DNA from 3 places in the Marinifilum sp. RC60d5 genome. Region 1 is predicted to be linked to each of the others. Evidence: riboswitches for the same ligand, from Rfam matches in the RefSeq annotation. Region 1 holds a riboswitch; each other region holds the start of a gene.

Region 1 (3,219 bases):
AAATTACCCTTTTAAAATCAATTTAATCCATAATATGTCTGTAGTAAAAGATGAGGAAAAAGAACTTTTTTTATGAAATAAATATACATAGTAACATTGTGTTATAGTTATTCTTCTGTAATTACTAATTATTCATTAATAATTCTAAATTGTTTAGCTTATCTTTGCGGATCATTTTAAATGAATAGGCGTGAAAAATTTTAAAGAACTAGGTGTAAGTAAGGATCTTGTAAAAGGATTGAAGGATCTTAAGATTATTGAACCTACACAAATACAAGCTGAAGTTATTTCGGTTTTAATGAATACAAATACCGATTTAATTGGACAAGCTCAAACAGGAACAGGTAAAACTGCTGCTTTTGGTTTGCCATTGCTACATCGAATTAATCCAAAAGTAGAGAAAGTACAAGGATTAATTTTGTGTCCTACACGCGAGTTGGGTTTGCAAATTTCCAAGCAATTGTTCAAGTTTACCAAATATACCGATAAGGTTTTTACCGAGGCTGTTTATGGGGGAGCTCCTATCGAAAAGCAAATAAGTGCACTTCGTCGTCCTACCCATATTATTGTTGCAACTCCCGGTCGATTAATCGATTTGGTAAAACGAAAAGCTGTCGATTTAACTCATGTTAAAACTATTGTTTTAGATGAGGCGGATGAGATGTTAAGCATGGGATTTAAACCTCAGCTCGATGAAATTTTAGCTTACCTTACTGCTGTAGAAAATAAATGGTTATTTTCGGCAACCATGCCACAGGGAATTATGCAGATGATTAAAAAACATTTTTCGCCAGGTGCACATAAAATTGAGGTGAGTGGCAGAAATGTGGTAAACAAAAATATTAAACATCAGTTTGTACTTTGCGATGATGTGGAAAAGCTATCGGTGCTGATGCAATTTTTAAAATCGGATACCAAAGCCAGAGGAGTTGTGTTTTGTAAAACCAAAGATGCAGTTCAGAAGTTAAGCAAGCAATTACAAGCACAGAATGTAAAAGCTGATGCCATTCACGGCGATTTAAAGCAAATTGAACGTAATAAGGTAATGCGTGCCTTTAAGAACGAAAAGCTGAGAGTTTTGGTTGCAACCGATTTGGCTGCACGAGGAATAGATATTGACGATTTAGCCTTTGTTGTTCATTATCAATTGCCTGATAAAGAGGAATATTACACACACCGAAGCGGACGTACTGCTCGTGCCGGAAAAGAAGGTATTTCTTTGGCTATTGTAAATAGCAAAGAGATGAAAAGCATTCGTTATTTCCAGAAAGCATTGAATATTGGCTTTAGCCAGATTAGAGGAAAAAGATAATGATACGATTAGTAATCTCATTTTAAATGAGAAATACAAAAAATATTAAACCCCATTGGAATTTATTTCTGATGGGGTTTTTACTTGTTATTACAAATAGAAGTTATTAACCGATAAAGCTTATAGAGAATCAGTAGTTTAGTAATTATTGTTAATAACTGTAATTGTGTTTTATTACATAAATTAGTAATATTGTTTTGATTTATAGGTTCTGAAAAGAATTAATAGGGAATCACGTTTAATTCGTGAGCTGTCCCCGCAGCTGTAAGTCCGTTAAGTTTTAATTGAATATGTCACTGTGCCGATAAATCGGGATGGGAAGACCAATTAAAAAGGATAAGCCAGAAGACCTGCCTGTAATGAATTAGTTCGTAGCTTTCGGGAGAAAAGCAGAGAATGAGCACATACAACTACGATGTGCTATTATTCTATATATTTCCCTCAGAAGCTATCATTTTTTCAAAATCAAAAAAAAGTAGAATGAAAATTAATGGTAGTGTGTCCGAGTGTCAAATTCGGAAAAGAAATGGACAGGTTGTTGATTTTAACCTGGATAAAATTAAAGAAGCAGTTTCAAAAGCTTTTCAGGCTGTAGGCGAAGAAAGAGTCGAACTAATCGATTTTTGCGTAAATCAGATCCGAAAAGAAATTGATTTTACAGGAATTCCTAATGTAGAGGAAATTCAGGATTTGGTAGAAAGAACACTTTTTAGATACGACTTGTTCGAAGTAGCTAAGGCTTTTATCTTATACCGAAAACAGCACGAAACAGTTCGTGATACCAAAGAGATGTTTTCCAATTTAAATTTGGTTGACGATTATCTGAATTTGCAGGACTGGAGGGTAAAAGAAAGTGCCAATTCATCCTATTCATTACAAGGATTAAATCAGCATATCTCTACAATTGTAAGTTCGCAATATTGGTTGAACAAAATTTATCCTCAGGAAATTGGCGATGCTCATAAAAAAGGTGCGATACATATTCACGATTTAGGTTTTTTAAGTGTTTACTGTGTAGGATGGGACTTGCAGGATTTAATTATTACTGGATTTAAAGGGGCTTCGGGTAAATTGGTAAGTAATCCGGCAAGGCATTTTCGAACCATATTAGGTCAGGTAGTAAATTTCTTTTACACCATGCAGGGGGAAGCAGCCGGAGCACAAGCATTTTCTAATTTTGATACTTTACTGGCCCCATTCATTAAATTCGATAAGTTAGAAAGAAAGCAGGTGAAACAGGCTTTACAAGAATTCATGTTTAATATTAATGTGCCAACTCGGGTTGGATTTCAAACTCCATTTACAAACATTACAATGGATTTGAATGTTCCTTCGTTCATGAAGGATGAACCAGTGGTGATTGGAGGAAAAGCTCAGGAACTAACCTATGGCGATTGTCAGGCAGAAATGGATTTGTTCAACGAAGTATTTGCCGAAGTAGTTGAAGAAGGAGATGCTAATGGCAGTGTATTTTCATTTCCAATACCGACTTATAATATTACTTCCGATTTTGAGTGGGATAAACCGGCTTATGAAAACATTTGGAAGATTACTGCTAAATATGGAATTCCTTATTTTTCTAATTTTGTAAATTCCGATATGTCGCCTGATGATGTGCGTAGTATGTGTTGTCGCCTACGTTTAGATAAGAGAGAATTAGCCCGCAGAGGAGGTGGCTTATTTGGAGCAAATCCATTAACAGGATCGGTGGGAGTGGTAACCATAAATTTACCTCGATTAGGTTATGAATCTACCAATGAATCGGAATTTTTTAAGCGATTGGAACATTTAATGGATTTGGGTAAAAATAGTTTGGAAATAAAACGCAAGGTAATTGAAAACCTTACCGAGAAAGGTTTGTTTCCCTATTCTAAATTTTATTTGCGTCATTTAAAAAGTAGAAATGG
Region 2 (3,219 bases), on a different contig from region 1:
GCACGACGCCTCCATACCCATAATTATCGGTCACAAAATCGGTAGATACAAGCGCCTTACCTATATCGTTAAGGCCCGATTTAATCTCTATTATATTGAGCTTGTTTTTGTGAAAAGAACTTGCCTCAGGAAAGAGATTTTGTACAGACTCTATACTAACAGTGACTTCGATTTGATCTGATTTAGTAAAAAAATGTGTACGACCACCTCTATAAGCTATTGCCACAAGCAATAGAATTACTAAGCTGTAAGTATATATTGTTTCAACTATCTGTTTTTTTGACATGCTTATCAACCTCTACTTTTATTAGATGGCTAAGATATTCAAATAGTACATATCAACCAAAGTTGAACAATTTTTATCTGACAATACGCTTCCTTTATTTTATGCAAGAAACAAACACTTCTCAACTAATAAATTTTAATAACTGTCAATAAGTTAATCTCAATAAATGTACTGTTTACTTCTTGTTTTTTTTGCAGGTCTAATAAATATAAAAACGTACTATTTTCTATTGAAAAGGTATAAGAGTACTACCTTTTTAATAGATATTTAAGAAATTACAGCCATAGTTTTAGTCTACATACTTTACCGGTAATTTTCCACATATAGAACCTCTAAAGCAGATTTCGAATAGATTATATGATCTTTTAATAGGGAAGTAGAATTAAGAAATATGGTAAAGTAAAAAAAATAGAAAATAATGAGGAAATTAAAGGACAACGATTACTAATTTGAATGGAGAATTGGGAAATGTCGAATACAATAAGAGCACGAATTCCAAAGTTAAGAAGACTTATTAAGTGTAGAATATCAAAAATTACTTATGCTGGATATCTTGATAGTTTAATCTAAATAAATATTTATTTTACTTATCTGATATTTATCAGATTAATATCAAATACTAAACATAGTATTTATAAGTGTATTAACAATCTGCTTTACAACAGTTTGATTTAAGTTTATTCCTTAGCGGATATTTCTAAAAATATAATACTTTTGCATCGATTTTGGTGTTCTACTCAGGTTATCATCTGAGGGAATGAAAAGGGAATCCGGTGAAAATCCGGGACAGTACCCGCTACTGTAATTCTCATTTTGCAATTTGCAAAACAGAATTTTTATGCTGCATGCCACTCTCGTAAGGGGGGAAGGCCGTAAAAATTGAGAAAAGTCAGGAGACCTGCCAAGTCGTAACTATTAAATATTTTGCTTCCGGGAATCGAAGTATAGTATTGAACTTACAAGCATGTTCAGTATTTGTCTTTATTAATTCGGTGTTTGTGTAAACGCCAGGCAGCAAGATGTGATGTTTAAAATTTTATTAAAAACAACTCTATCATGCAGTTTAGAAATTACATTCTAATTAGTGTTTTGTTATTACTTAGCCAGAATTTATTGGCACAAGTCGGATCTTTATCGGGAACAGTGAACTCCAAACTTGGACAGGAAGCATTAATTGGTGCCAATGTTTATTTTCATGGAACCACCATTGGAACAGCTACCAACGGAGAAGGTACTTATACCTTAAGAAATTTAAAAGTTGGGAAGTACGATGTTTTTGTTTCTTACTCGGGTTACGCAAGAAAAAAGCAGACCATAGAAATTAAAGAAGGTGCAAACACTCTTAATGTTCAGTTAGAGAAATCGAAAAGACAATTGGGCGAAGTGGTTGTTACCGGAACAGGAACTCCTCACCATTTAAAAAGTGCTCCCGTGCAAACCGAGTTAATTGGTAAGAAATTGGTAAAAGCAGTATCGGCATCGGGATTTGCTGATTTAATGTCGGGCATTAGTCCTTCTTTCGACTTTAACCCTGGTAATATGGGATCCTTTATTCAATTGAATGGTTTGGGTAACGATTATATTCTTATTCTTGTAGATGGAAAAAGAATGTATGGAGATGTTGGTGGTCAAAATGATGTGAACCGAATTAACCCCGATGATATTGAGAAAATTGAAGTGGTAAAAGGAGCTTCCTCTTCATTGTATGGTTCAGAAGCCATTGCAGGAGTTGTTAATATTATCACGAAAAAGTCGAATCGGAAGATTTATGCCGAAAGCAATACACGTGTAAGCGAATATGGAACACGACAATATCACAATAAAGTCGGTATAAATTCAGGTCGTTTTTCTTCTCTTACTTCTTATTCAAGAAAAGAATCTGACGGCTGGCAGTTAAGTAAATTCGAAATCGATGAGGACAATGATAACGATGATCCTTCTGATGATGTATTGGTGGAGACCGATGCTAAACAAGTAAATGCGTATAACGATTACACCATAAGTCAGCGATTTGATTACGATGTAAGTAAGAAGTTGAGTTTTTATGTTTTGGGGTCGATGTATGAGAAAGACGTAGAGTTACCAACCACAGTAAGAAACTATGGATACCATTACAAGGATAATTCGTATTCTGCTGGAGCGAAATTTAGAACAAATAAAACCGATTATTTAACTGTTGATTTTAATTCCGATCAGTTTAAATATTACTACAAATACAATCAAGATTACAAAGATTATACTACTGGAGAGAAGGTTCTAAACACAACGCAGAAACGTGAAGATGTGAATTTGAAATATATTTTCCGATTGAATAAAGCAAATCAGTTTACTGTAGGTAGTGAATATGTGAATGAAGAAATAGAATCGGAAGGTAGAATTACTGGCGATAAAGCAGATGCTTATACGCTATCTGTTTTTGCTCAAGATGAAATTAAACTAATAGAAAACCTTTCCTTAGTTGCGGGCATTCGTTACGTAAAACACAAAGAGTATGGTAACGATTTTACGCCAAAAGTATCTGCTTTGTACAAAATGAATAACTTTAATTTCAGAGCAACTTATGCAAAAGGATTTAAAGCTCCAACTTTAAAAGAATTGTATTATCGTTATCAAAAAGGGAGTAGTCTTTACCTAGGGAATTCAGATTTAGATCCTCAAAAATCGGACTACTATTCTTTTTCTGTAGAATATATCGTTTCAAAACTATCTCTTAGTGTTTCGGCATATCAAAATAAGATTAATGATATGATTGCCTACGAAACAATAACAACAAGTGATGCTGATGAAGCTGAAGGAGTTAAGAAAACACGTAGACACATTAATATTGGAGAAACCCAATCAACAGGAATCGATTTTATTTTTAATTATAAAATTGGTGCTGGCTTTACTTTTGGTGGTGGATATTCTTTCGTAGATGCGAAGAATGAAACGGA
Region 3 (3,219 bases), on a different contig from region 1:
ATCTAAATAAAAAACCTTAAAATTCACTTTTTAACAGAAAAATCAACTTATAACGGTTGCGCTATGTCCCGAAATTGTTTGCGTTACGCAGATTTAATAAAGAATTTTATCATTATTAACATGAAAATGGCATTTTTAATTTTATGATAACGTTTTCGATTTTTTTCGAAAATGCCCAAAACGTCATTTTTTTACTCCTGGCATGAAAAAAGTGATCAAATTTATAGAATAGGGTGGGTGTAAATGTGCTCTATTAAGACTATTTTTGACTGAATTTTTATTTACACCCTATTTTAAATTAGTATAAGAGGGAAAAACACACTATTATATATGAAGTACCAAAATTTGATTGATTTTTCAGTTTATCCACCAGATTTAAATAAATTTGAGAATGCCTGGAAAGGATTAACAGAATATATAGAAAAGAAAAACTTAGATGGTGTTGAACTTTTAATTGGTTATGATTTTCCTGATGAAGCGATTCCGAAACAAATTGTAAAAAGTGTTCATTTGCCATTTTGGGTTACCTGGTTAGATGTTTGGAGAAAAGGACAAGCAGCAGTAAAATCTTATTTTCCCGAAATGTCTTCTAAGGATTTAAAATTTTGTTGTGGGGGTAATAATAAAAAGGAAATGATTGCTTGTCAAAAGCAATTGTGGGAACATGCTAGCATATTTAATCCTGCACATGCTGTTTTGCATGCTGCACATGTGGAATTAGAACATGCATTCACTCGTGATTTTACCTACAAAAATGTAGAGGTATTAGCAAATTTTGCTGATATGCTGAACACGACAGTACAAGAGTTTCCAAATGGAGAACCTCCAGTTACTCTTGCAATAGAGAATTTGTGGTGGCCTGGTTTAGATTTTTTATTTCCTGCAGAAGTAGATGATTTCGCAGGAAGGTTAAATTTTTCGAACTGGAATTTTTTACTTGATACTGGTCATTTAATGAATACAAACATTGCTTTGCGTTGTGAAGATGAGGCTATTGATTTTGTTCTTGATAGAGTATCTCGTTTGTCTAAAGATGTGCAGGAAAGAATTAAGAGTCTGCATTTAAATTGCAGTTTGTCGGGCAATTATCAGATTAATCAAGTGCAAAAAGGCTTGCCTGAAAATTGGTCAGACCTTAATTTTTCTGAGAAATATTCAAGTGCACGAAATCATGTTCTAAAAATTGATCAGCATTTACCTTTTCAAACTTCCAGAGTAAAGGAAATCGTATCCGAGCTTCAGCCAGATATTGTAATTCACGAATTTATTACTAAAAATATGGATGAATTTTCTGAGAAATTAAATATTCAAATGAATAATTTGTTGTAGAAAGAATTTTTTAAGTCTGTATAAAATAGATAAAAAGTTACTGCATCATTATTATATGATATTTTATTCTATCTGTTATGTCCAAAATAATACATAGATTTGCAGCAATTAGGTTTCCTTGTTTGAGGAATGAAAAGGGAATTTGGTGAAAACCCAAAACTGTCCCCGCAGCCGTAATGCTTTCATGAATATGCAAGCTAAGTCGGAATACCTGCCTGATAAATAAGATGTTTCGTAACTTCGGGGAACTGAGTAACGAAAGTATGATTTTGAAAATTGTATTTTTCGGTCAACTTTCCCCACAATTATTGTGGAAGAAAATGAATTTAGTAAGATCTTTTTATTTAGGAATCGGATTCTTAATTCTAATTGGATTTTCATCTTGTCAGTCAGGTAAATCTGCTAAAACAAATGAAAGTGTTAGTCAGGAATCTTTTAATGATTCTTTATTTTATCATCAAACAAAATTAAAGTATGCCAAAGGTTTTCAGGTAAAACTATTGGATAATGGTTTAAAAGAACTGATTGTTTGGGATCCCTGGAATCCGGGAAAAATTTTTCAAAAATATTATTTGAAAAACAAAGGCTCGCTTTTAAAAACAGAAATTCCTAAAGATGGTCTTCTGGTCGATGTACCCATTAAAAGTATTGCAGCATTGTCGAGTACACAAATAGGAATTCTTAAATTCTTAGGTGTGGAAGATAAAATTGCTGCTATCTCACTAAAAGATAGAATTTATGATGAGCAACTGAATAAAAAAGCGCAGGATGGAATAATACAAACAGTTGGACATGCCGAGACTCTTAATTTTGAAAAAATTGTTGAGTTAGATCCTGATTTGGTAATGGTAGCTGGTTTCATGAAAATTACCGAGCGAGAAACAAAATTAATGCAAGCAGGTTTGCCGGTAGCTTATAATATAGAATGGATGGAATCATCGCCATTAGCACGAGCCGAATGGGCAAAATTTATTGCAGCTTTTTTTAACAAAGAAGCCGAAGCCGAAAAACTTTTTAATAAAATAGAACAGCGCTATAATGACTCACAAAATTTGCTCACAAACATAAATATTGGGCCTACTGTTCTATGTGGCTATAATTTTAAAGGAACCTGGTATATGCCCGGTGGGCAATCATATATTGCACAGTTGCTGCGCGATGCAAAAGCAGATTATTGCTGGTTTTCCGATAAATCAAGTGGTAGTATTCCCCTAAGTTTTGAAGTCGTTTTTGATAAACAAAGCGATGCTGATATATGGTTTGGTCCCGGACAATGTAGAACAATGAAAGAATTAATAGATTTAGATCAAAGGTATGCTTTATTTAAGGCTTCCAAAAACAAAGAAGTTTATTGTTATACCAAACGCATGAATGATAGGGGAGCAAATGATTGGTACGAATCGGGAATAATGAAACCAGATGTGGTGCTTAAAGATGTGATTAAAATATTACATCCTGAGCTTTTACAAGATCATGAATTGTATTTTTATCAGAAATTAAAATAAAAAATGACAGTTAACAAAAGTAAAAATCTGATTTCATTACTATTTGGTCTGTTATTTCTGCTAATAGTAAGTGTTTTCTTATTGGATTTGATATTTGGCAGTGTAAATATTCCATTTAAGAAAGTATTTGCCATACTTTTTGGTGGAGATGTGAAAAATTCATGGAATTATATAGTTTTAAACTTTCGATTGCCTAAAGCCTTAACTGCCATCTTTGTAGGTGCAGGATTATCGGTAACAGGTTTAATGATGCAAACATTATTTCGAAATCCATTGGCCGGACCTTATGTTTTGGGAATTAGTTCGGGAGCTAGTTTAGGAGTTGCATTAATGGTTATGGCCTCGGCAATTGTTCCTGTCCTTTTCGGAACAATCTCAGCTTTTT

What was found. Region 1 has a riboswitch for cobalamin ahead of ACT3CE_RS06875 (ribonucleoside triphosphate reductase). Riboswitches for the same ligand answer to the same signal wherever they lie in the genome.
Region 2: it holds a riboswitch for cobalamin, as region 1 does, so the genes downstream of both, ACT3CE_RS13330 (TonB-dependent receptor) here and ACT3CE_RS06875 (ribonucleoside triphosphate reductase) in region 1, are expected to answer to the same signal.
Region 3: it holds a riboswitch for cobalamin, as region 1 does, so the genes downstream of both, ACT3CE_RS08965 (ABC transporter substrate-binding protein) here and ACT3CE_RS06875 (ribonucleoside triphosphate reductase) in region 1, are expected to answer to the same signal.

Annotation. Positions count from the first base shown of each region.
Region 1 is NZ_JBQTGK010000002.1:703,196-706,414, forward strand. It holds gene ACT3CE_RS06865 (hypothetical protein) at 1-76, shown strand, start outside; gene ACT3CE_RS06870 (DEAD/DEAH box helicase) at 191-1,312, shown strand; cobalamin riboswitch at 1,502-1,684, shown strand; gene ACT3CE_RS06875 (ribonucleoside triphosphate reductase) at 1,793-3,219, shown strand, end outside.
Region 2 is NZ_JBQTGK010000005.1:135,730-138,948, forward strand. It holds gene ACT3CE_RS13325 (4Fe-4S binding protein) at 1-286, opposite strand, end outside; cobalamin riboswitch at 996-1,206, shown strand; gene ACT3CE_RS13330 (TonB-dependent receptor) at 1,343-3,219, shown strand, end outside.
Region 3 is NZ_JBQTGK010000003.1:341,516-344,734, forward strand. It holds gene ACT3CE_RS08960 (hypothetical protein) at 331-1,329, shown strand; cobalamin riboswitch at 1,423-1,562, shown strand; gene ACT3CE_RS08965 (ABC transporter substrate-binding protein) at 1,650-2,834, shown strand; gene ACT3CE_RS08970 (iron chelate uptake ABC transporter family permease subunit) at 2,838-3,219, shown strand, end outside.